Regions from separate parts of the Yersinia antarctica genome, predicted to be linked through region 1. Evidence: predicted binding sites of a transcription regulator. Region 1 holds the regulator's gene; each other region holds the start of a gene.

Region 1 (7,612 bases):
CCAGATGATCGAGTGTCAGACCCTGAGCAAATTTGCGGAATTTATCACCCTCTTTGGAACCAATTAAATGATTGAGATAGCTCCAATCTTCATATTGCTGCTGACTGTGCTCAATTTGCTCAAACAGTGCATGCTGGTTACTACGGCGCGCTGTATCGCTTTCTAACTGATTGCGTAACTCGCCTTGCCGTAATGTATTGGCCTTTAGTTGCATCAACAATTGCTCTGATTGCTGTTGCAATACCACCAATTCAGATGCTTTATCGACACCCGCCGGACACTGCTGTAATAGTTGCTCCAGCGCTTCACTGGCATGTTGCTGGCGGATGTTGATTTGTTGTTGTCGCTCGCTCAATTGCTGTTTTAATTGCTGCAAACGTTGCCTTTCCTCTTCATCCAGCAGTGCGGCGTTTAAGGCGGCTTCGTCCTCGAACTCGCTGATCGCCAGTGCTTGCTGTAATTGAGCTTGAGCGGTGGCAGCGCGCTGCTGATTATGCTGATATTGTTGCTCTAAGCCCGCCAGCTCACCCGCTAATCGGTTTAGCTGGGACTGAGTCTGTTGCAGGATTTCTGCCGCATTCTGTTGTATCAACTCAGCTTGCTGTTGTTGTTGGCGCAACACCTGACGAGCCTCAGTAGTACTGATATCACCAAACAGTGCCTGACGTTGCTGACTCTGTTGTTGTAATAGGGTTTCAGCCTGTTGGTGTTGTTGGGTGAGCGCCGATAACTGGTCAACGCACTCTTGTAAATGGCGACGCTCTTCTTCAATCCGCGTTTCCAGTGTTTTTTGCCCCAGAACCAACTGTTGTTGTTCTTGCTGATTCTGCTGCCAACGCTGGTATTCCTCTTCCCGCAGAGTCAGCCAACTCTGCTGCTGGTCTGCTGCTGGTACTGATAATGATAAATCAGCCAAACTATTATTGAAGTCTTGGCGCATCTGAGCTAAATCATCTTGCTGGCGTTGATGCTGTAACTGCAGTTTCTGTTGGGCTTGCTGAGTATCTTGCTGGCGCTGAGTGATTAATGCCAGTTGTTGCAAGTGTTTTTGCTGCTGTTGTTCTGCTTGAGCCAGAGCATCTTTAGCTTGTTGGTATTGCTGGTTTAGCCGCTCATATTCAGCCAATTTCCGCTGGCAGTGTTGCTCTGATTGTTCCTGCTGTTCCAGCCAATCCATTAATGCTGCATGTTCATGTAATGCAAATGTCAACGCCAGAGGTTGCGCCAGCAGCTGCCAGCGCTGTTGATAATCGGCCAATTGCTGGCGGCTGTGCTGTAACTCTTGCTCTAGATGCTGCTGCTGTTGCTGCATACTGTTTTTTTGTGCGCTTAATTCTGAGCCTTCAGTGGCGAGTTGTTCAACCTGACGGCGCAGTTTCTCGAGGCGTTCGGCTGTTTCCGACGGTTTTACCGCCTGATACTCAGTGATAGCGGGGTGATCCAATGCGCCACATAGTGGGCAGGCATCTCCCGGTTGGAGTTTGGCTCTTTCCGCTTCCAGTCTGACTATCTGATTTTCGCGTTCCCACAAGGCTTCCAGATCAGCATGATGTTGTTTTTGATGTTTGTAGCGCTGACGTTTTTCTTCTAACTGCTGTTCAAGCTGTTTTAATTGCTGCTGTTGGCTGGTGAATTGTTGCTGTTGTTTATCGTGCTGTGCCTGAACTTGTTGTGCTAAAGGTGATAATGTGGCGAGTTGTTGCCGGGCCGGTCGCTGTTGCTGCAACTCGTCAAGTTGTTGGCGCAATTGTGTTGTGGGCTGTTGCTGCTCGAATGCTGCTAATTGCTGCTGGATGCTACCTGCTTGCGAGGCCGCGTGTACTAATACGGCCTGTTGCTGTTTATCCTGCTCATTTAATGTGGTCGCTTGCTGTTGCAAGCTGCTCAGTAATAAGGCTTGCTGCTGTAATTGCTGCTCGTTAGCCACTGACTGCTGGTGCTGTATGTGCAATTGGCGGAACTGTTCGCGCCATAACGGTAGGTACTTTACCCAGTGTTGATGGTGGGGATATTGCTGTGCATATTCAGCTAATTGTTGCAGGCGCTGATGCGTCTTTAGCAACTGCTGCTCATTTAACTCAAGTTGCTGTCTACCTTGTTGTTCTTTGCCGCGCAATTGCTGCAATTGAGTGGCAAATTGCGCTAATGAGTGCTGTTGTTGCGCGATAAGGTTATCCAGCGGTACCACTTTTTGCTCAATCAGTGTTTCTTGTTCATGCTGCTTGGCCGCCTGTTGTTGGCGTGCGGTATTGGCTTGTTCCAGAGCTTGAGCCAGGGGGGTTAGTTGGCTCTGAAGCTGTTGCTGCTGTTGGGTCAGCGCGGTGATACGCAGTTGTGTCTGTTGTGCATCCTGTTGGCTGAGTGAGCAGTCACGCAGTAAAGGGCGCAACTTCTCAGCCGGTTCACTACGGGCCAGCCAGTGTAATTCAGGTTGTGCCTGCTGATATTCTTGTTCAATAATTGTTTGCTGCTGCTGATATTCTTGTAGATTCTGTTGCTGTCTTTGCCAGCCGGTTAACCAGTTTATTTGGTTTTGACTCGCTGATTGTGCTGAAACAAGCTGCTTTTCTTGTTGGTGGAGATCATCGATTTGTTGCGTTAATGCCAAGCGCTGTTCTTCATTGAGCAGTTCAATACCACTGGCACGTTGATGTAAAGCATCCAGATTGGCCTTGGCCTGTTTATGTTGCTCAAAGACATATTCAGATAGCCGCCCGTAGATATCAGTCCCCGTTAGCTCTTCCAATAATTCGGCACGGTCATTGGCATCGGCATTGAGAAAAGCAGCAAACTGCCCTTGCGATAACATCATTGATTTAGTGAAACGGCCAAAATCCAGGCCGGTGATCGCTGCAACCATCTCCAACTTATCACGCACTTTATCGGCCAGGATTTTACCGCTGTCGCATAGCGCCAACTCAACTTTAGGGGCTTGCAGATTGCCTTCCGGGCTGTTTTTTGCCCGCCGCTGGCTCCAGAATGCACGATAGCAGATGCCTTTTACTTCAAACTCAACTTCGGCTAGTGACTCCGCTGTGTGGCGTGTCATTAGCTCATTTTGGCTGGGCGTGACAGTCAAACGTGGTGTTTGGTGGTATAGCGCAAGGCATATGGCATCCAGCAGTGTGGTTTTACCTGCGCCTGTCGGGCCAGTGATAGCGAATAAACCGTTGCTGGCAAAAGGTTCGGCGGTGAAATCTATCTTCCACTCCCCTTGCAGAGAATTAATGTTTTTTAGACGTAAGCTTAAAATCCTCATGCAGGCTGCTCCTGTGCGGCATCTTTATCTTGCGTGATGTCATCAACCACCTGATTGAACATTTGACGCATCCGCTGTTGGCGCGGCTCGGCTAAGTCTGGCTCCAGCGCCAGCCTGCGTTCAAACACATCGGTAACACTCAGCTCATTGAGTGTCTCTTTTTCCTGCCGCTCGATACTGTTGTTACGTTGTTCTTTACTGCGACGTAACAATACAATTTCAACCGGTAGCTCTGTGGTCAGAGCCTGAATACGGCGTTGGATATCAGTAAGATAGTCTTGGGTGGCAACTTCTATATCTAGCCATACGGGTAAGCCTTGATGCTCAGAGAATTGAGCCAGTTGCTGCTCTATTTGCGCTAAATCCCCTTTAATTAATTGCATTGGCTGAAATTGTGGGATGAAGAGAGGGGTAACTGATGCCAGTGCCTGTTGGTGGAATTCCACCAGATAGACGCTTTTCTCCTTGCTCAATTCATCAAAACTGAGAGCAATGGGGGAGCCGCTATAACGGATATGTTCAGTTTTAGCCACTTGCTGGGCGCGATGAATATGGCCTAAAGCAATGTAATCTGCTGGTGGAAATGCCTGCGCGGGGAAAGCATCCAATGTACCAATATAGATATCGCGAACCGAGTCTGTCGTGGTGACGCCAACGGTAGTCAGGTGCCCGGTGGCAATAATGGGCAGTAGCAAACCCAGTTCGGTACGCAATTCAACCGCCCGCTGATACAGTGCCTGGTAGTGGCCCGCGATCGCTTCTTGTAAAGCCAGTTGTTTTTGCCCTCCAGATTCACCCGCCTGACTGGTGACTAAGTCCCTTGGCCGTAAAAACGGGATCGCACACAGCAGAGCCGCAGGTTGATGTTGGCGGTCTTTTAGAATAATGATTTGTTGATCGAGATTGCTGTTGGCGCACGAAATAACGGTGGTATTGAGATAAGAGAGCAAACCCCGTGATTCATTCAGTGTTGACACAGAATCGTGATTACCCCCCAATACCACTAACTGACAGCCAGTGGGTTGGAGCTCAACCACGAAACGGTTATATAGCTCACGGGCGTAACTGGGCGGGGAGCCAGTATCAAAGATATCACCTGCTACAATTAGCGCATCTACCTGATTTTCTTCGATCTGATTAATGAGCCAGTGCAGAAATGCCTGATGCTCAGCAGCGCGGCTTTTAGTGAAGAAATGCTGGCCTAAATGCCAATCAGAGGTATGAATAATGCGCATAAATCTCCCGCACGGCAGGTTATCAGTCAAAGATAATGGCGCTGATTATAAACGCTGCCCGCCGGATGTCGCGGCTAAAAAAAGGCTAGGAGGAAAATCTCCGAGACGTCTCGCAAACTTGACTGCTGTGTTTTGCAATTATCATGAAATTTATCACTATGCTTATTGCTAGTAGAAGCGTGATGTTTTTCATAAAAATGTCACAAAACTGACGCATAATGGCTCCCGAAATCAAATAGTGACCACTAACATATTGGCAGGGTTGATGATGGCAAGACGCATACTTGTGGTGGAAGATGAAGCGCCAATCCGTGAGATGGTGTGCTTTGTGTTGGAACAGAATGGTTACCAACCATTAGAAGCCGAAGATTATGACAGCGCAGTAACTCGTCTGTCGGAGCCTTTCCCTGATTTAGTGTTGTTGGACTGGATGTTACCTGGCGGCTCGGGTATTCAGTTCATTAAACATATGAAACGTGAAGCGTTGACCAGAGATATTCCGGTGATGATGCTGACGGCCCGTGGCGAAGAAGAGGATAGGGTGCGCGGTTTGGAAGTGGGCGCAGATGACTATATTACCAAGCCGTTTTCGCCGAAGGAGCTGGTTGCGCGTATTAAAGCAGTGATGCGCCGAATATCGCCGATGGCTGTTGAGGAAGTTATTGAAATGCAAGGGCTAAGCCTTGATCCTTCCTCACATCGGGTTATGGCCAATGAGCAAGCGCTGGATATGGGGCCGACCGAGTTTAAGTTATTGCACTTCTTTATGACCCACCCGGAGCGCGTTTACAGCCGTGAACAGTTGCTTAATTATGTTTGGGGCACTAACGTTTATGTAGAAGATCGTACGGTTGACGTGCATATTCGTCGGCTACGCAAGGCGCTTGAAATTGATGGTCATGACAGAATGGTACAAACTGTCCGGGGAACTGGATACCGTTTCTCAACGCGCTACTGAGTTTTCAGTGCCGGAGAATTCGTTGTGTTAGAACGCTTATCATGGAAAACGCTGGCTCTCGAGCTGGCTCTTTTTTGTCTGCCTGCATTACTCCTGGGTGCCTTCATCGGCTATCTTCCGTGGCTATTGCTGATTTCAGCTGTCGCGGCGCTGGTTTGGAATTTCTATAATCAACTTAAGTTATCTCACTGGTTGTGGTTAGACCGTAGCATGACACCACCTGCTGGTCGCTGGAGCTGGGAGCCTTTATTTTACGGCTTGTACCAAATGCAGTTGCGAAATCGTCGGCGTCGGCGCGAACTGGCTTTGCTTATCAAACGTTTCCGCAGTGGTGCCGAATCATTGCCTGACGCGGTAGTTATTACCACAATTGATGGCAATATCTTCTGGTGTAACGGTTTAGCTCAGCAGTTGTTAGGGTTTCGTTGGCCGGAGGATAACGGCCAACATATCCTTAATTTATTGCGCTACCCGGAATTCAGCCAATATCTGCAACAACAAGAGTTCTCCCGCCCGTTGACTCTGCAACTGAACAATGGTTATTACGTCGAATTTCGTGTGATGCCTTATTCAGAAGGGCAATTATTGATGGTTGCCCGTGATGTTACTCAGATGCGGCAGTTGGAAGGTGCAAGGCGTAATTTCTTTGCCAACGTCAGTCATGAATTGCGTACGCCACTGACGGTGTTGCAAGGTTATCTGGAAATGATGAATGACCAAGAGCTGGTTGGGCCATTACGGGATAAAGCACTGGGGACCATGCAAGAGCAGACTAAGCGAATGGATGGATTGGTAAAACAGCTCTTGACGCTATCACGAATTGAAGCGGCACCTAATGTGGATATGAATGAGCGGGTGGATATTCCGTTGATGCTGAAAGTGTTACAGCATGAAGTTCAGGCTCTCAGTAACGGACGACATGAGATTACCTTCCGGGTTAACGACCAATTAAAAGTGTTTGGTAACGAAGACCAACTGCGCAGTGCGGTATCAAATCTGGTTTATAACGCCGTCAATCACACGCCTGTTGGTACCCAAATTGAGGTGTGTTGGCAGCAAACGCCACAAGGTGCACAATTTCAGGTCAGCGATAATGGGCCGGGAATCGGTCCTGAACATGTTCCACGGCTAACGGAGCGGTTCTATCGGGTGGATAAAGCCCGATCACGGCAAACGGGGGGCAGTGGATTAGGGCTGGCAATTGTGAAACATGCATTGAGTCATCACGATGCACGTTTAGAGGTCATGAGCGAAGTCGGTCTGGGGACTCGATTTATCTTTACCTTGCCGAATCGATTGATTGTTCCCGCAGTTTTAGCCGAGAATGCAGTCAAATCCTAAAAACTGCATGGATACCAAGCTGATGAAATGGGCAAAACTGACGTTGTTGCATGTCATGCTATGGTTTAGCCATGCCGTTTTAGCGCAATCTGAAGCGGTATTTTCCCCTCCGGTTGCTGTTTTGCCGATGGCTTCCGTGCCTGCCACCAATACCTTATCAGGCAACCTCTCCAGTGTGGGTTCTGACACCTTAGCCAATCTGATGTCCTTGTGGGCAGATGATTTTAATCATCACTATCCTGGTGTTAATTTGCAAATTCAGGCGGCAGGTTCCTCTACTGCCCCTGCGGCGTTAGCTGTCGGTGCCGCCCAGCTTGGTCCGATGAGCCGCCCAATGAAAGCGGGTGAGATCAACGCATTTATTCAACGTTATGGCTATCCGCCACTGGCAGTTCCTGTGGCAGTTGATGCATTGGTGGTGTTTGTTCATCAGGATAACCCACTGAACAAACTGACTTTACCTCAGCTTGATGCTATTTTTTCGCAAAATCGCCGATGTGGAGAGCCACACCAGATTCAGCGCTTTGGTGAGTTGGGATTGGAAGGGGCGTGGGCGGCGCGTTCCTTACAACGTTATAGCCGGAACTCAGCTTCGGGGACCTATGGATACTTCAAACATAAGGTACTGTGCGATGGTGATTTTATAAATAATGTCAATGAGTTGCCAGGGTCCGCCTCTGTGGTACAGGCGGTGGCTGGCTCATTGAATGGCATTGGCTATGCCAGTATTGGTTTTCGTAACAGTGGTGTTAAACCGTTGTCACTGGCGGCGGTGGGGCAAGATTTTGTGATGCCAACTCCTGAGAATGTTAAAGATGG
Region 2 (7,612 bases), 1.4 Mb from region 1:
CGAACGGATATAGCGGTAGAGGGTATTTTTGCTGACGGCGATATCAAACTGGATTTTCAGTCTCCCACAGATAACCTCAGGGGAGGTATGTACAGCCAGCGCCTGCCGGAGAAAGTCTTGTGTCTGCTGGCCCAGAGGGACACAGGCATTGTGTGCCGAGGTGTCGCCCCGCCGTTGTCTGGCTAAGGCATCAGCGCGTCTGGAGGAGTAAAGTCCGTTGAAGGCGGGGTCCGTATTACGTCTGAGCTCCCGGCTCAGGGTAGAGCGAGAGACGCCGAGCTCTCTGGCAATGCAGGACTGATTAACGCCTTCAGCTTTTCGTTTTTCGATGTAAAAGCGCTCATGCTGAGTCAAATGTTTTCCCTTCATGCAACAGGGTCTCCGACAGGGTCAATACGGCTATTTTATCCGTACCTGACCGGTGGGTCACTTTGTTGCATTTCGTTTGGGAATTGGCGATTAAAATATCATTCAGACTGGCTGCACATCCCCAGAGCGGGAATAAACAGGAAAGCAAAATAAATTGGAATAACGGTGTTTTATTTAAATAGCCATCTGGCAGTTGAACGGTATTAAGGCGCATTTTATTTTCCTTGGTGTAGGGTCTTTAAAAAATCAATAAATTGCGACGCATCAGGATAAGAACGTTGGGTTCCCTTTCCTGTGACACTGTAGGCTGCAAAAGCAGAAGCCATTTCCATCGCTTTTAATATATTGCCGTGCTGGACATATTCAAGAGCAAAACAACCAATAAAAGCATCACCTGCGCCGCTGGTGTCGATGGCGTGGACACTAACCGGTGGCACATGGTCAATGTGTTCACCGTGCATCCATAATGATCCGCGATGCCCCAAAGTAATGATCAGGTTATGTAACCCTTTATCCAATAAGCTGCGCCCTGCACGGTAAATGTTATCCAGACTATCAACTGGCATTCCGGTCAGAATCGCGAGCTCAGTTTCATTTGGCATAAAGAACTCGCACTGACATGCATAGCCGATATCCAATGCTTTAGATGCGGGGGCTGGATTAAGAATGACTTTAATCTGGTGCTGGCGGGCAAAGTCGATAGCGGCGTAGACCGTTTCCAGCGGAATTTCGAGTTGTAGAATAATCAATTGGCAAGCTTTGAGCGCATCAGCAGCAGCATCGACATCCGCGGGTAACAAATGATTGTTAGCGCCTTTGATAATCAAAATTCGATTTTGTGATGATTTATCGACGAAAATCGGAGCCACACCACTCGAGGCCCCTGTAACTGCTTTTACATACTGGGTATCAACCCCAGCTTTTTGTAGATTCCTTATGGTATTTTCCGCAAATAGATCATCACCAACCCGAGTGACCATCATCACATTGGCACCTAACTTGGCAGCGGCAACCGCCTGATTGGCCCCTTTACCGCCGCACCCAATTTCAAAATTTGGTGCCTCCAATGTTTCCCCGACTTGTGGCATTTCATCAATATAAGTGATCAGATCAACCATGTTGGAACCAATTACTGCAATATCCATTGTTAACCCCTTTATTCTAATTTTTACCACGTAATGTTATTGCAATAACATTATCAGCTGACAAATGTTATGTGTGTGACAAAGATCGCAGCAATTGAAGTACACAGCATGGGAAAGACAGGAGTTTGGCATGAATTAAAATGTTATTATTATAACAATTGGTAAGAAATGATAATGTAAATCAGTGATATTTAGAGGATGGATATAATCGTAGCTAACAGAAACTAAAAATCCCGGCCATTATTGCACCGGGATTATTCAGCGAATTGTGTTGTAACAGGTGTATCGTGACTTATTTAATCGCCATAGCATCACGCATGGTAAAGAACAGGTCGGTTTGGTCTGTTAGACCAACCACATTTGCCGCATGTGGTCCGTAAGCTGCTATGCGCAATTGGGTACCCGTGTGCCCTTGAGAATCATCTTCAGAGTTGCCATAGCTTATCGCCATAACTGCGCCATCTTTCGTGGTTAACGCTTGTGTTAAGCCAGGAGCTTTTGCATCTGCTTCAATAATTTGACTGGAATGCGCGTGATCTGCCGTCACAATAACCAAGGTATTACCTTCTGCACGCGCAAACTCCAGTGCTTTTTGTACTGCTTCATCCAAATCGACAGTTTCACCGAACTGACCACAAGGATTCGCCGCATGGTCTTGTTTATCAATGGATGCCCCTTCAACCTGTAAGAAGAATCCTTTTTCGTTATGTTTCAGCAGGTCAATTGCTTTTTCAGTCATCACTGCCAAGGTTGGAATATCTTTAGTACGCTCGGCATTGTTTTCACAAACTACCGGCGGCTTATCTAAATTGCCATGATAAGACGCTTTCGGCCCCTGCCAACGTACTGGCATGTTACCTGGGCTAAATAACCCTAATAGCGGTTTTTGTTGGTCTGCCTGCTTTATTGCATTCAGATCGTCAAGATTTTCGACAATAACATAACCTCGAGCCAAGGCTTGTTCACGCAGAGATTTATCTTTCCATTCACCGGCTTTAGCGACTTGGCTGAATGATTTAGCGCCACCACCCAATGTGACATCCGCGCGCCCGGCAATCATCTGCTCAGTAATTGAACCGCGCCCACCCTTTTCCAGCGCATTGCTACTGCACTTCTCGCTTGTTTCCTCCGGGCCATAGCATTTTCGCCCAGTTACGTGAGCAAACTGTGCCGCAGGAGTGGCATCTTGCAGTTCAGCAGTTGAAACGTTACCAGTTGCTTTACCGGCTTTCTTCGCTAACTCCAACAAGGTGACGTGATCTTTTCCGAACACATCAACACCCAGCGCGCCGTTATACGTTTTTACACCTGAGGACCAAGCTGTTGCGGAGGCAGCTGAGTCAGTCACGTAATCCGGTTTTTGCGTTTTCTTATCTAATGAGTAGTGCGTGTATTGCCCTGTCAGTGGTAACGCATCAATTCCTTTAAAGAAACCACCGGCCCCCATAGCATAGTTACGTGCTGAGGTGATTTCTGAATCGCCCATACCATCGCCAATCAGTAAAATGACATTCTTTACGGTTTTATTGGAAAGCGAATCACGAAGAGCCTGTGTCTGATCACCGGTCAAACGTCGTGCCCCGCCAAATTGAGTGACATCTCCCTTGGCGCTACGGTCATATAAGCCAGTGGCGGAAGCAACAGCATTCGGTGTAAACAATGAACTGGTGAGTATCAGACTGGATAACGCTATGCCGGACAAAGTGGATACGCGGTTCTGCATCGGTATAATTCCTTGTTGTAAAACAGTAATACAATTTGTATTGATTGGTTACAACGGATACTAGAACAAGCGAATGACGCTTTTATGACAGTCGCGATTAATTGTTATCTCTGACAATGCAGGCTCCCCTGACCTTTCCACGCGTTCACCACAGGCTAAATCAGGCCACCGTTGGCGCGTAAAACTTGCCCATTAATCCAGCCACCGTCTTTTCCAACCAGAAAAGCCACGGCTGCCGCCAATTCCCAAACGAAATGCAACAAAGTGACCCACCGGTCAGGTACGGATAAAATAGCCGTATTGACCCTGTCGGAGACCCTGTTGCATGAAGGGAAAACATTTGACTCAGCATGAGCGCTTTTACATCGAAAAACGAAAAGCTGAAGGCGTTAATCAGTCCTGCATTGCCAGAGAGCTCGGCGTCTCTCGCTCTACCCTGAGCCGGGAGCTCAGACGTAATACGGACCCCGCCTTCAACGGACTTTACTCCTCCAGACGCGCTGATGCCTTAGCCAGACAACGGCGGGGCGCCACCTCGGCACACAATGCCTGTGTCCCTCTGGGCCAGCAGACACAAGACTTTCTCCGGCAGGCGCTGGCTGTACATACCTCCCCTGAGGTTATCTGTGGGAGACTGAAAATCCAGTTTGATATCGCCGTCAGCAAAAATACCCTCTACCGCTATATCCGTTCGGACAGACAGGCTGGCGGTAAGCTTTACCTTCAGCTCCCTCACCGGGGTAAACGCTATCGCTATGATACGGGTGAGCCCGGACGCACGCCCATCCCGGACAGGGTTGGCATTGAGCACAGGCCTGCTGAGGCTGAACTCAAACAGGTTCCCGGGCATGTTGAAATCGATACGATTTTTGGCAAAGACCAGAAGTCATTCCTGCTGACGGTCGTGGACAAAGCCACAAAGCAGGTCATTATCCGTAAACTCCCCAATAAGTGCGCTGAGAGCGTCGTGGAAGCGTTCAGGGACATCGTGGCGAATACTTTCTGTGAGTTTAAAACCCTGACGGCAGATAACGGACCCGAGTTTGCGAAACATAAGGACATCACTCAGGTAACGGGCGCAAAGGTTTACTTTGCCCGGCCTTATCATTCCTGGGAGCGGGGGTTGAATGAGCATACCAACGGTCTGATACGGCGGTTTTATCCGAAAGGAACCGATTTTAATGGCGTCAGCGATGAAGATATTGCGAGACTGGAGCACATCCTCAACACTCGGGGGCGCAAATCTCTGGAATACAGCTCACCGAATGAGGTATTTTTAGAGTATCTACTCGCTGCATAACGCATGATGGTTTGTTGCGTTTCGTTCGGGAATGGGGCACCGCCCTACCGCTTCGCGGGCTGTCGGGATGGCGAATGGATTGAACCCTATTTCAATTGTTGTCCCTTGTCATCGGGTCATTGGGCAACAAGGTGCATTGACAGGATATGCCGGTGGAGTGGAGAGAAAACGCTGGTTATTAATGCATGAGGGTTATCTTTTAGCACGCTAACTATTGTTGCTCTTATCAGACGCAAGAAAAGATGTTAAAATTGACGCATATCAATATTAATGGGAATACCCTATGATCCCGGAAAAACGCGTAATCCGACGTATCCAGTCTGGTGGTTGTGCAATTCACTGTCAGGATTGCAGTATTAGCCAGCTCTGTATTCCGTTTACCTTAAATGAAAACGAGCTGGATCAGCTCGACAATATCATTGAAAGGAAGAAACCTATTCAGAAAGGACAGGCGCTGTTTAAAGCGGGTGATGAACTCAAATCCCTGTATGCCATCCGTTCCGGGACCATTAAAAGCTACACCATTACCGAAGAAGGTGATGAGCAAATCACCGGTTTCCATCTGGCGGGTGATTTAGTCGGTTTTGACGCTATCAGCAATTTGCAGCATCCGAGCTTCGCACAAGCTCTGGAAACATCCATGGTTTGTGAAATCCCGTTTGATACGTTGGACGATTTATCCGGCAAAATGCCAAATCTGCGCCAGCAGATGATGCGCCTGATGAGTGGTGAGATCAAAGGTGACCAAGATATGATTTTGCTACTTTCCAAAAAGAATGCAGAAGAGCGTCTGGCGGCCTTTATCTATAATCTGTCTCGCCGTTTTGCTCAACGTGGTTTCTCTCCACGTGAGTTCCGCCTGACGATGACCCGTGGTGATATTGGTAACTATTTAGGTCTGACGGTAGAAACCATCAGCCGTTTACTGGGCCGTTTCCAGAAAAGCGATATTCTGAGTGTGAAAGGTAAGTACATTACTATCGAGAATACCGAAGCTCTGGCCAAACTGGCGGGTAATCCAAGACCAAGTCTGTAACCTGATCAAAACCAGAATAATAAATACCCGATAGATTTCAAGTTGCAGGAAGGCGGTAAGTAACGGCCTCGTAGAGAGCAGGTCTGAGGATCGACCGAGTAACACAAGCCGTCAGCAAATCTGCAACTTGAAAATTTATTGGTCTGCTTCCCCCAGCCACCTATCCTGTTTCCCTTTCATGGTTTACTCTTTAACTAACATACTGTTAATTCACGTTTGTAAGGAGACTCTATGGCAAAGTATCAGAATATTCTGGTTGCTATTGACCCCAATCAGGATGATCAACCTGCACTAAGACGTGCAGTTTACCTTGTGCAGCGCAATGGCGGCACAATCAAAGCATTTTTGGCTATTTATGATCTGTCATATGATATGACCACCCTGCTGTCGCCTGATGAGCGTACCGCAATGCGTAAAGGGGTTATCAGCCAACGTTCCGCATGGATAAGCGAGCAATGCCGCTTTTATCTTGATGCCGGTATTCCAATTGAAATCAAAGTGGTATGGCATAATCGGCCCTATGAGGCCATTATTCAGGAAATCCTGAACGCCAAGCACGATTTGTTGTTAAAAATGGCGCATCAACACGACCGCCTGGAGTCGATTATCTTTACCCCAACCGACTGGCATTTATTGCGTAAGTGCCCATGCCCAGTCTGGATGGTGAAAGATCAACCTTGGCCGGAAGGCGCCACAGCGCTGGTGGCCGTTAACCTCTCAAGTGAAGATCCACTCCATGACCCACTAAATCTCCGTTTGGTCAAAGAGACCAGAGAGTTAGCCGAACATGTCAATCAAACGCCAGTGCATCTGATCAGCGCCTACCCGGTAACCCCAATTAATATCGCCATTGAATTGCCTGATTTTGACCCGAGCGTCTATAACGATGCCATTCGTGGTCAGCATTTGGTTGCGATGAAAGCATTACGCCAGCAATTTGGCATTGATGAAAAATTCACCCATGTTGAAAAAGGTCTCCCTGAAGAGGTTATCCCTGATTTGGCTGAACACTTGCGGGCTGGGGTGGTTGTTCTGGGTACCTTGGGGCGTACTGGGCTATCTGCCGCCTTTATTGGGAATACTACCGAACATGTGATCGACCATCTTAAGTGTGACTTACTGGCAATTAAACCCGAAGGATTTACCTGTCCGATAGAAGGCCATGAAGATCTGGAAGAGATTGAATAACCCTTGTCTGACATCACCCATTGATTAAATCAAAAAGAAGGGCCACCAAATAGGTGGCCCTTGATCTGCGATTCGTAATAACGAATTACAATGCGCGTAAAATTGCTTCTACGCTGTCTTTAGCATCGCCAAACAACATTTGGGTATTTTCTTTAAAGAACAATGGGTTTTGCACGCCAGCATAACCGGTATTCATTGAACGTTTAAAGGCAATAACACTTTGCGCTTTCCATACTTCCAACACCGGCATGCCGGCAATCGGACTACGCGGGTCTTCAAGTGCTGCTGGGTTAACCGTATCGTTGGCACCAATCACCAACACGACATCAGTACTTGGGAAATCATCATTGATTTCATCCATTTCCAGCACTACGTCATAAGGGACCTTGGCTTCAGCCAATAACACGTTCATATGACCTGGCAAACGCCCAGCTACCGGGTGAATACCAAAGCGGACTTTGATGCCCCGCGCTTGTAGTTTTGCAGTAATCTCAGCGACGGGGTATTGTGCCTGTGCCACTGCCATGCCATAACCCGGAGTGATGATAACTGAGCTAGCATTTTTCAGCAGGTCAGCCACTTCTTCAGCCGTGGTTTCACGGTATTCACCCATTTCTTCAGCATTACCGGTTGAAGAACCATCAGTACCAAAGCCACCGGCGATCACACTGATAAATGAGCGATTCATCGCTTTACACATGATGTAAGACAGAATAGCACCGGAAGAACCGACCAAGGCACCCGTTACAATCAACAGGTCATTGCTCAACATGAAACCTGCCGCAGCCGCAGCCCAACCGGAGTAGGAGTTCAGCATTGAGACCACAACCGGCATGTCAGCACCACCGATA
Region 3 (7,612 bases), 3.5 Mb from region 1:
GACATTTCAATCTGCCACTTACAGGTTTCACAATCGGTAATCACCAAATCAACCCCACTCTCCTCGATTTGCTGGAACAGTGAGGCACCAATCCCTTGCGATGTTGCGTAGTTCTCTGATTTAAAACCGTAAGTTCCGGCAATCCCGCAACACTGCGAATCCAATACCACCAGCTCAATACCGGGGATACGCTGTAGCAAAGCCAGGGTATAGGCCGTCCAGCCCATTTTCTCCATATGGCAAGGTGTGTGATAGGCAATACGCAACGGCGTATTGTTTGCCGAGAACAGCGCTTTCAACGGTAAGTCGCGCCCCTGATCCAATAAGCGGTAGAGATAGCGTGTCGCCAACTCCACTTTGTCGCGCACGGGTGCAGTATCAACATCTAACAAGTGCGGATACTCATCACGCAAGGTAAAGGTGCAACTTGATGAAGTTGCTACTACCGGGATATCCCGCCCGATAACCGCATCAGTCAGGGATTCCAGATTCACCCGTGCCTGTTTTTTCGCCTGCTCAATAAATCCATTAGCAATCAGGGGTACGCCACAGCATTTTTCCCGTTTAAGTAATTGAACGCCAATGTTCATCGCATTGAATACACTGACTAAATCTTTACCTAACTGGGGATGATTGTAATTTACGAAGCAGCCATGGAAAAATGCCACCTGTTCGCTATATTGCTGCTGTTTTTCAGCTTGTTTACGATACCAGCGGCGAAAGGTACCAAACGAGTATTTTGGTAATTCACGCCGATGATCAATTTTCAGCGCTTTATCCAACAAGGCACGCACCGGTTTCAAACCGGTGACCGCATTCACTACCGGTGCAAACGGTGTTGAGAGGGTGCCCATGATATCGGTATGACTGAGGATCGCATCGCGCAGTTTGGGTTTATTGCTGCTGTAACTGGCTTTAGCACGTTGGATGATGTCGCCGATTTTAACATCGGACGGGCATGCCACTTCGCAACGTTTGCAGTTCGTGCAATATTTCAATGCATCGTCATACAGTGCCGGATCTTTCAAACGTAAGCGCTCACCATCAGGGCCAGCCTGCTTCGGCCCCGGATAAAGCGGGTTAACCTTGGCGACCGGGCAATAAGTGGTGCACACCGTACACTTAATACAACTTTCAAAACTGTTATCCCGTGCCAAGTGTTTATCCTGCGGCAAATGTTGATTCTGAGAAAAAGTGTTGCTGTCTCCGTTCTGCGGTAACCACGTCATAATGTCACCTCCATTGCGTTGACAATCTGCTCTGCAACAAACAGTGCGCTGGTTAGTGAAACCCCTGCGCCACAGCCTTGTTGCAACGGATCGTATCCCCCCAGTACCGCACCGATAACATGTAGATTATCCAGTGCAATACCCCCACGTAGCGCCCGTAACCGGTTATCAGTGTTAACCCCAAATTGCAGATAAGGCTGGGGCGCAAACATATTGCTGCGGCTCCAGTCGGCACGGTTCGGTAGCGATAAAATATCCAGATCCAGTATCGGTTCGTAAACATGCTCAAAAGTGGCCACTAACCCATTGCTAAAGAAGCTACCGCTGGCCAGCACCATCTGGGCGGCACGCAACGGAATATCGCCATGGTTACGGCTATAAAGCCCAGTAATCCGGTCCCCCACCAGCTCAGCACGTAATACCGCATCACCGGGCATGACAATGCCCCCCAATTGCTGGAAGCGATGGCGCAGAGCCTGATGTAATCGCATACCAAGTAACGACGGTGGTAGCGTCGGCAGCAGTTGAATGGGTTTCCCGACTGCGGCTCGCAATGCTTCCAGTGGCGCAGACACATCCAGCCCGATACAAGCTGGCAGCAAAATCATTTCTGCTGCTGATGACAGACGGGATAACTCATCCGCCAGCGGTTGCAGGTTTTCTGGTAAATCCAGCACACGAGCAATATTGACCGCACGAAATTCGCTAGGGTTATCCCGCAGACGATCAAGCGCCGGTAAATGCAGATAATCTGGCGTCGCATCAACACCTTGCTCTTGTAAGGCGCTGGCAACCATTTGTGGTTGGAAATCGAGGAAACCTTCAATACCAATTACCGCGACTTTTTGCCACGGCAGCGGGCCTTCCAATGGTGCAACCGGGATATCCGCCGGGCTGAGCCAGGTTGGCCGGCAACTGCCCAACGGCGTAAGCCGCAGGTGGTTCTTCGCCGCGCTGCCCACCAATTTCAGGCCGCACCGCTGTAAAAGGGATTCAGCTTCTTGTGCTAATTCACCCACTTGTGCCACTTGCCCCATCTTGCTATAGGGGTGTTCAGGCGCTAATTCAGCCAAGGTCGCGAGTGCGGATAATGGCTGGCTGACTGCCTGCCCATCCGGTAATTTTGCCAATAGATCCAAAGAGCCGGAGGAAAAGTGCAGCGCATTTTGCCCAGCGCTGACAATCGCACAATATTTGCCTTGCTCAGCCAGGCGGATACCGCACGCCAGACCAGCCAAGCCACCACCGATGATAATGACATCAAATTTCATCTGGTTTCTCCTGAACGTTGGCCGCAGGCGGGGTGTCATCCAGACCACACAGCCCTTGATAGACCCAGTGCGTAAATTCACTCTCCCGCAAAGCATCGCCCCAAGCTATCGGGCGCACACCTTTCCAACGCTCATTAAGAAATTGCACCAGCTGTTCACGGGATTGCTGCGGCGTGGTCACTTTAAAGCGGCTGAGTAAACCCGCGGCCCGGCAGGCACAGAGTTCACCCTGACAGGTCCCCATGCCAACACGGGTACGACGACGTAAATCCAGTAGGTTATTGACCGATAGCGATTCAATCGCATAGCGCACTTCGCCGGCAGTCACTGCCTCGCATTCGCACACCAGGCTATTATCCAGCCGGTTTCCGGCCAATAGTTGTGTCGCGCGATCCCCATGGCGATAAACCGCTGAGCCACGAATACTGGCAGGCAGAGAAATGACTTTGCTGAGAGTTTGCTCCGCTGATTGCTGTGAACCGGGTAGTGGCGCTTGGGCGGTGGTACAGGCTGCGGTAATACCTAATTTTTCACACACTTTATCTGTTGCCCACTCCGCCATCAGACGGTAGGTCATCAGCTTGCCACCGGTAATGGTGATAAAACCTTCCAGACCATCGCGGTTAGCATGATCCAGTAACACAATGCCACGGCTGACATTGCGCCCCGACGGGTCATCATCACTGGCAACCAGCGGCCTGACACCGGCGTAAGCACGTAAGATGCGCGTTTGCGCCAACTGGGGTGAAAGTTTTGATCCTTCGCGGATTAAGGTATCCACCTCTTGTGCCGTTACTACCATATTATCGATTTGATCGTATTCAATATGGGTTGAGGTCGTCCCGATCAATGAGATGGTGTCGCCCGGAACCAAAATATCAGCATCAGCCGGTTTACGACAGCGGTTGATCACCATGTTGTTGATCCGATGACCCAAGATCAACAGAGCACCTTTTGCCGGAAACATGCGGATACGAAGATCAGCATATTCAGCAATATGTTGCCCCCAGATCCCCGCAGCGTTGACCACTATTTGTGCATGAATATCATACTGGCGCTGATTCTTATGATCGAAAACGCGCACGCCGCTCACCCTATCACCGTGGCGTAGCAAGCCAATAACTTCGTGATAAGTCAGTACATTCGCACCGTGCTCACGCGCATCCAGCATATTCGCGGCAGTTAAACGGAAGGGATCGACGGTACCATCTGGCACGCGGACGGCAGCAATCAATGTCGGATTAGCAGCAGGCTCCAGCCGTAAGGCCAGCTTTGGATCAATGGCTTCGGCCTCGATACCGGCGTCCTGGCAGCGCGCGATAAATTGCTGCTGATATTCCAGCGAGTCTTCCGGCAACGTGATAAACAGGCCATCCGTTTGCTCAATACAATGGCGTGCAATACGTTTCAGAATACGGTTTTCTTCAATACATTCGCGGGCAGATTCGCCATCAGTTACCGCATAGCGTGCGCCGCTGTGTAGCAAGCCATGGTTACGGCCAGTCGCACCAGTGGCAATGTCATGCCTCTCCAAGAGCGTACAGGCTAAACCACGGCGAGCGCAGTCACGGGCAATCCCGGCACCGGTCGCACCACCACCAATGATGATGACATCCGTTTCTGTGTAAGGAGAACTGTTCGTCATGAAGGACCCCACATTATCAGACAGCCGCCTGGCGGCTAATTATGCGTCTATTGAGCCACAATCTTTAAGGTTATTGTTTGATAAGGAACAAAAACGAACGAAAAACGAAAGCAATGTGGTGTTTAAAAACCATGATTGTGATCAAAGTCACAGGTAATTTGTCATTGTGGGTTTCAAAATGTTAACCAATCGCTCAAAATTGCCGCCGCTTTCATATAACTGTAACAAATGAGCCATCACTCACAGATAAGTTATGCGAATTTATCTAGCATGGCGCTCGTTATGGAACATAAACGACAGCAAGTTAGCCGTTTAACTACCGGGTAGATACCAGGCTATACCGGGGTCAAAAACTACAAAAAAGCCATCGGAGGCACTCATGTTGAGTATTTTTAAGCCCGCGCCGCATCAGGCCCGGCTTCCAGCAGAACAGATTGATCCCACCTACCGCCGCCTACGCTGGCAAATCTTTATGGGCATCTTTTTCGGTTACGCCGCCTACTATCTGGTGCGTAAAAACTTTACTCTCGCCATGCCGTATTTGATCGAACAAGGGTTCTCTCGCGGGGATCTGGGCTTCGCGTTATCGGGTATTTCTATTGCCTACGGTTTCTCAAAATTCATCATGGGTTCGGTTTCTGACCGGTCTAACCCACGGATATTCCTCTCTGCCGGTTTGATTCTCGCCGCCGCCGTGATGCTGTTTATGGGCTTTGTGCCTTGGGCAACATCTAGTATCGCCGTGATGTTCGTGCTGCTGTTCTTATGTGGCTGGTTCCAGGGTATGGGTTGGCCGCCATGTGGCCGTACTATGGTGCACTGGTGGTCGAAGAAGGAACGCGGCAGTATCGTGTCAGTCTGGAACTGCGCCCATAACGTCGGTGGTGGCTTACCACCATTACTGTTCCTGCTGGGGATGGCGTGGTTTAACGACTGGAAAGCTGCACTCTACATGCCTGCTTTTGGTGCCATTCTGGTGGCATTGATTGTCTTTGGTCTGATGCGTGATACCCCTCAATCCGTGGGCTTGCCGCCGATTGAAGAGTACAAAAACGACTATCCAGACGACTACAGTGAAGAAGCAGAAGAAGAACTGACCGCTAAACAGATCTTCATGCAATACATATTGCCCAACAAACTGTTGTGGTACATCGCAATTGCTAACGTTTTTGTTTATTTACTGCGTTACGGCATCCTCGACTGGTCACCGACCTACCTGAAAGAAGTGAAACACTTCGCACTGGATAAATCCTCATGGGCTTATTTCCTGTATGAATACGCTGGTATTCCAGGGACGCTGTTGTGCGGTTGGATGTCCGACAAAGTGTTTAGAGGTAACCGCGGGGCCACCGGTGTGTTCTTTATGACTCTGGTGACTATCGCTACCATCATTTACTGGCTGAACCCGGTCGGTAACCCAGGTATCGATATGGCCTGTATGATCACCATCGGCTTCCTGATCTATGGCCCGGTAATGTTGATTGGCTTACATGCGCTTGAATTAGCACCGAAAAAAGCAGCAGGGACCGCAGCGGGCTTCACCGGCTTGTTCGGTTATCTGGGCGGCTCGGTAGCAGCGAGTGCCATCGTCGGTTATACCGTGGACTACTTCGGTTGGGACGGCGGCTTTATGGTCATGATCGGCGGCAGTATCTTGGCTGTTCTGTTACTGATCGTTGTGATGTTTAGTGAGAAAAAGCATCACGCAGAGCTGGCTAGAAAACAGGGCTTATAAGTTCATCTAGTTACGTTTTTTCAGGCTGTGTCGTTATTGATGGATTTATAGCGACATAGCCTTTTTCATACCCTGAGATTGATAAATGGAGCACTATCAATGCAAACCCACATCAAAACCCTGTTGGCGAGTATTATTCTGGCATCCTCAGTTACCGGTATGGCTCAGGCCACCGAGCAGTCATCAGTAGTCACCAAACCGTCGGCAAGCAAAGTTGTCATCGCACATCGTGGTGCCAGTGGTTATCTGCCGGAGCATTCACTGCCCGCTAAAGCCATGGCCTACGCACAAGGTGCGGATTATCTTGAACAAGATTTGGTGATGACCAAAGATAATGAGTTGGTGGTTCTGCACGACCATTATCTGGATCGCGTGACCGATGTGGCTGAGCGCTTCCCCGATCGCGCACGCAAAGATGGCCGCTATTACGCCATTGATTTTACGCTACCAGAAATTAAATCACTGAAATTTACCGAAGGCTTTGATATTGATAAAGATGGTAAGAAAGTGCAGAGCTATCCGGGCCGTTTCCCGATGGGCAAATCTGACTTCCGTGTACATACCTTCCAGGAAGAGATTGAATTTGTTCAAGGTTTGAATCATTCGACCGGTAAAAACGTTGGGATTTACCCAGAAATAAAAGCACCGTGGTTCCATAAACAAGAAGGGAAAGACATCTCAACCAAGGTGTTGGAAGTACTGAAACAGTACGGTTACACCACCAAGGGCGATAAAGTTTATCTGCAATGCTTTGATGCCAATGAATTAAAACGCATCAAAAACGAGCTGGAACCGAAGATGGGTATGGACCTGAAACTGGTCCAACTGGTGGCTTATACCGACTGGAATGAAACCTACGAACAGAAACCTGATGGCAAATGGGTCAATTACAGTTACGACTGGATGTTCAAGCCAGGAGCGATGAAGCAAGTAGCACAGTATGCCGATGGCATCGGCCCTGACTACCATATGCTGGTGGTTGAAACCTCTACGCCGGATAACATCAAGCTGACCAATATGGTCAAAGATGCGCATGCCAACAATATGATGGTTCACCCGTACACCATCCGTGCGGATAAGCTGCCGAAATACACGACTAACGTCAATCAGCTATTCGATATTATCTACAATCAAGCGCAGGTTGACGGGGTGTTTACTGACTTCCCGGATCAAGGTGTGCAGTTCCTGCAAAAACAGGGGCAACACCAGTAAGTTGATGCTCTGAGATAACGGAATAAACCAGTGGCGCAATTATGTTTAATGCGCCACTTTTTCGCTTACGAAAAATTTAATTTACTTCGGTAAATCAGTTAGTTATCTGTTCCTAAAAACATCTTACGCAAATAGTGTGGTACTGCATCATCGGCGTTTGAACCTATCACTTCCAGATTCGGTAACATGTCTTTTAGCCGTTGATGCGCATCACGCATGATGCAGCCTTTGCCAGACATCGACAGCATTTCCAGGTCATTCATACCATCACCAAAAGCGATACATTCTTTCAGTGAATAACCGATAATTTTGGCAACTTGATCAAGCGCATGCCCCTTAGAGACACCGCCGCCCATCACTTCCAGACAGGTTGGGAAAGAAAAACTGACATTAACTCGATCGCCCCAACGTGCATTGATGGCTTCTTCTAAAATCAACAACTTGTCATGATCTTCACAGGTGAAGTAAACCTTACACACACCATCGGTTGGCAGTAATGCAGGTTCAAATACCTGATAAT

The links. Region 1 encodes PhoB, which activates phosphate uptake and scavenging genes when phosphate is short. Its sites were predicted from a motif close to CTGTCATAAAACTGNCNNAT; they were not measured.
Region 2: the regulator PhoB is predicted to act here: its motif matches at 3,309-3,328, upstream of phoA (alkaline phosphatase).
Region 3: the regulator PhoB is predicted to act here: its motif matches at 4,354-4,373, upstream of glpT (glycerol-3-phosphate transporter).

The regions. Positions count from the first base shown of each region.
Region 1 is NZ_JBSJQF010000001.1:1,183,693-1,191,304, forward strand. Features, by position in the region: gene ACWJJO_RS05225 (AAA family ATPase) at 1-3,259, opposite strand, end outside; gene sbcD (exonuclease subunit SbcD) at 3,256-4,494, opposite strand; gene phoB (phosphate response regulator transcription factor PhoB) at 4,763-5,452, shown strand; gene phoR (phosphate regulon sensor histidine kinase PhoR) at 5,477-6,793, shown strand; gene ACWJJO_RS05245 (PstS family phosphate ABC transporter substrate-binding protein) at 6,816-7,612, shown strand, end outside.
Region 2 is NZ_JBSJQF010000001.1:2,561,998-2,569,609, forward strand. Features, by position in the region: gene ACWJJO_RS11820 (IS30 family transposase) at 1-369, opposite strand, end outside; partial or broken gene ACWJJO_RS11825 (hypothetical protein) at 458-583, opposite strand; gene rbsK (ribokinase) at 585-1,514, opposite strand; gene phoA (alkaline phosphatase) at 1,807-3,237, opposite strand; partial or broken gene ACWJJO_RS11840 (3-ketoacyl-ACP reductase) at 3,393-3,482, opposite strand; gene ACWJJO_RS11845 (IS30 family transposase) at 3,563-4,537, shown strand; partial or broken gene ACWJJO_RS11850 (methylated-DNA--[protein]-cysteine S-methyltransferase) at 4,575-4,748, shown strand; gene ACWJJO_RS11855 (FNR family transcription factor) at 4,821-5,573, shown strand; gene uspE (universal stress protein UspE) at 5,805-6,761, shown strand; gene pntB (Re/Si-specific NAD(P)(+) transhydrogenase subunit beta) at 6,847-7,612, opposite strand, start outside.
Region 3 is NZ_JBSJQF010000001.1:4,636,142-4,643,753, forward strand. Features, by position in the region: gene glpC (anaerobic glycerol-3-phosphate dehydrogenase subunit GlpC) at 1-1,229, opposite strand, end outside; gene glpB (glycerol-3-phosphate dehydrogenase subunit GlpB) at 1,226-2,500, opposite strand; gene glpA (anaerobic glycerol-3-phosphate dehydrogenase subunit A) at 2,490-4,145, opposite strand; gene ACWJJO_RS21415 (hypothetical protein) at 4,144-4,302, shown strand; gene glpT (glycerol-3-phosphate transporter) at 4,525-5,880, shown strand; gene glpQ (glycerophosphodiester phosphodiesterase) at 5,980-7,092, shown strand; gene yigL (sugar/pyridoxal phosphate phosphatase YigL) at 7,191-7,612, opposite strand, start outside.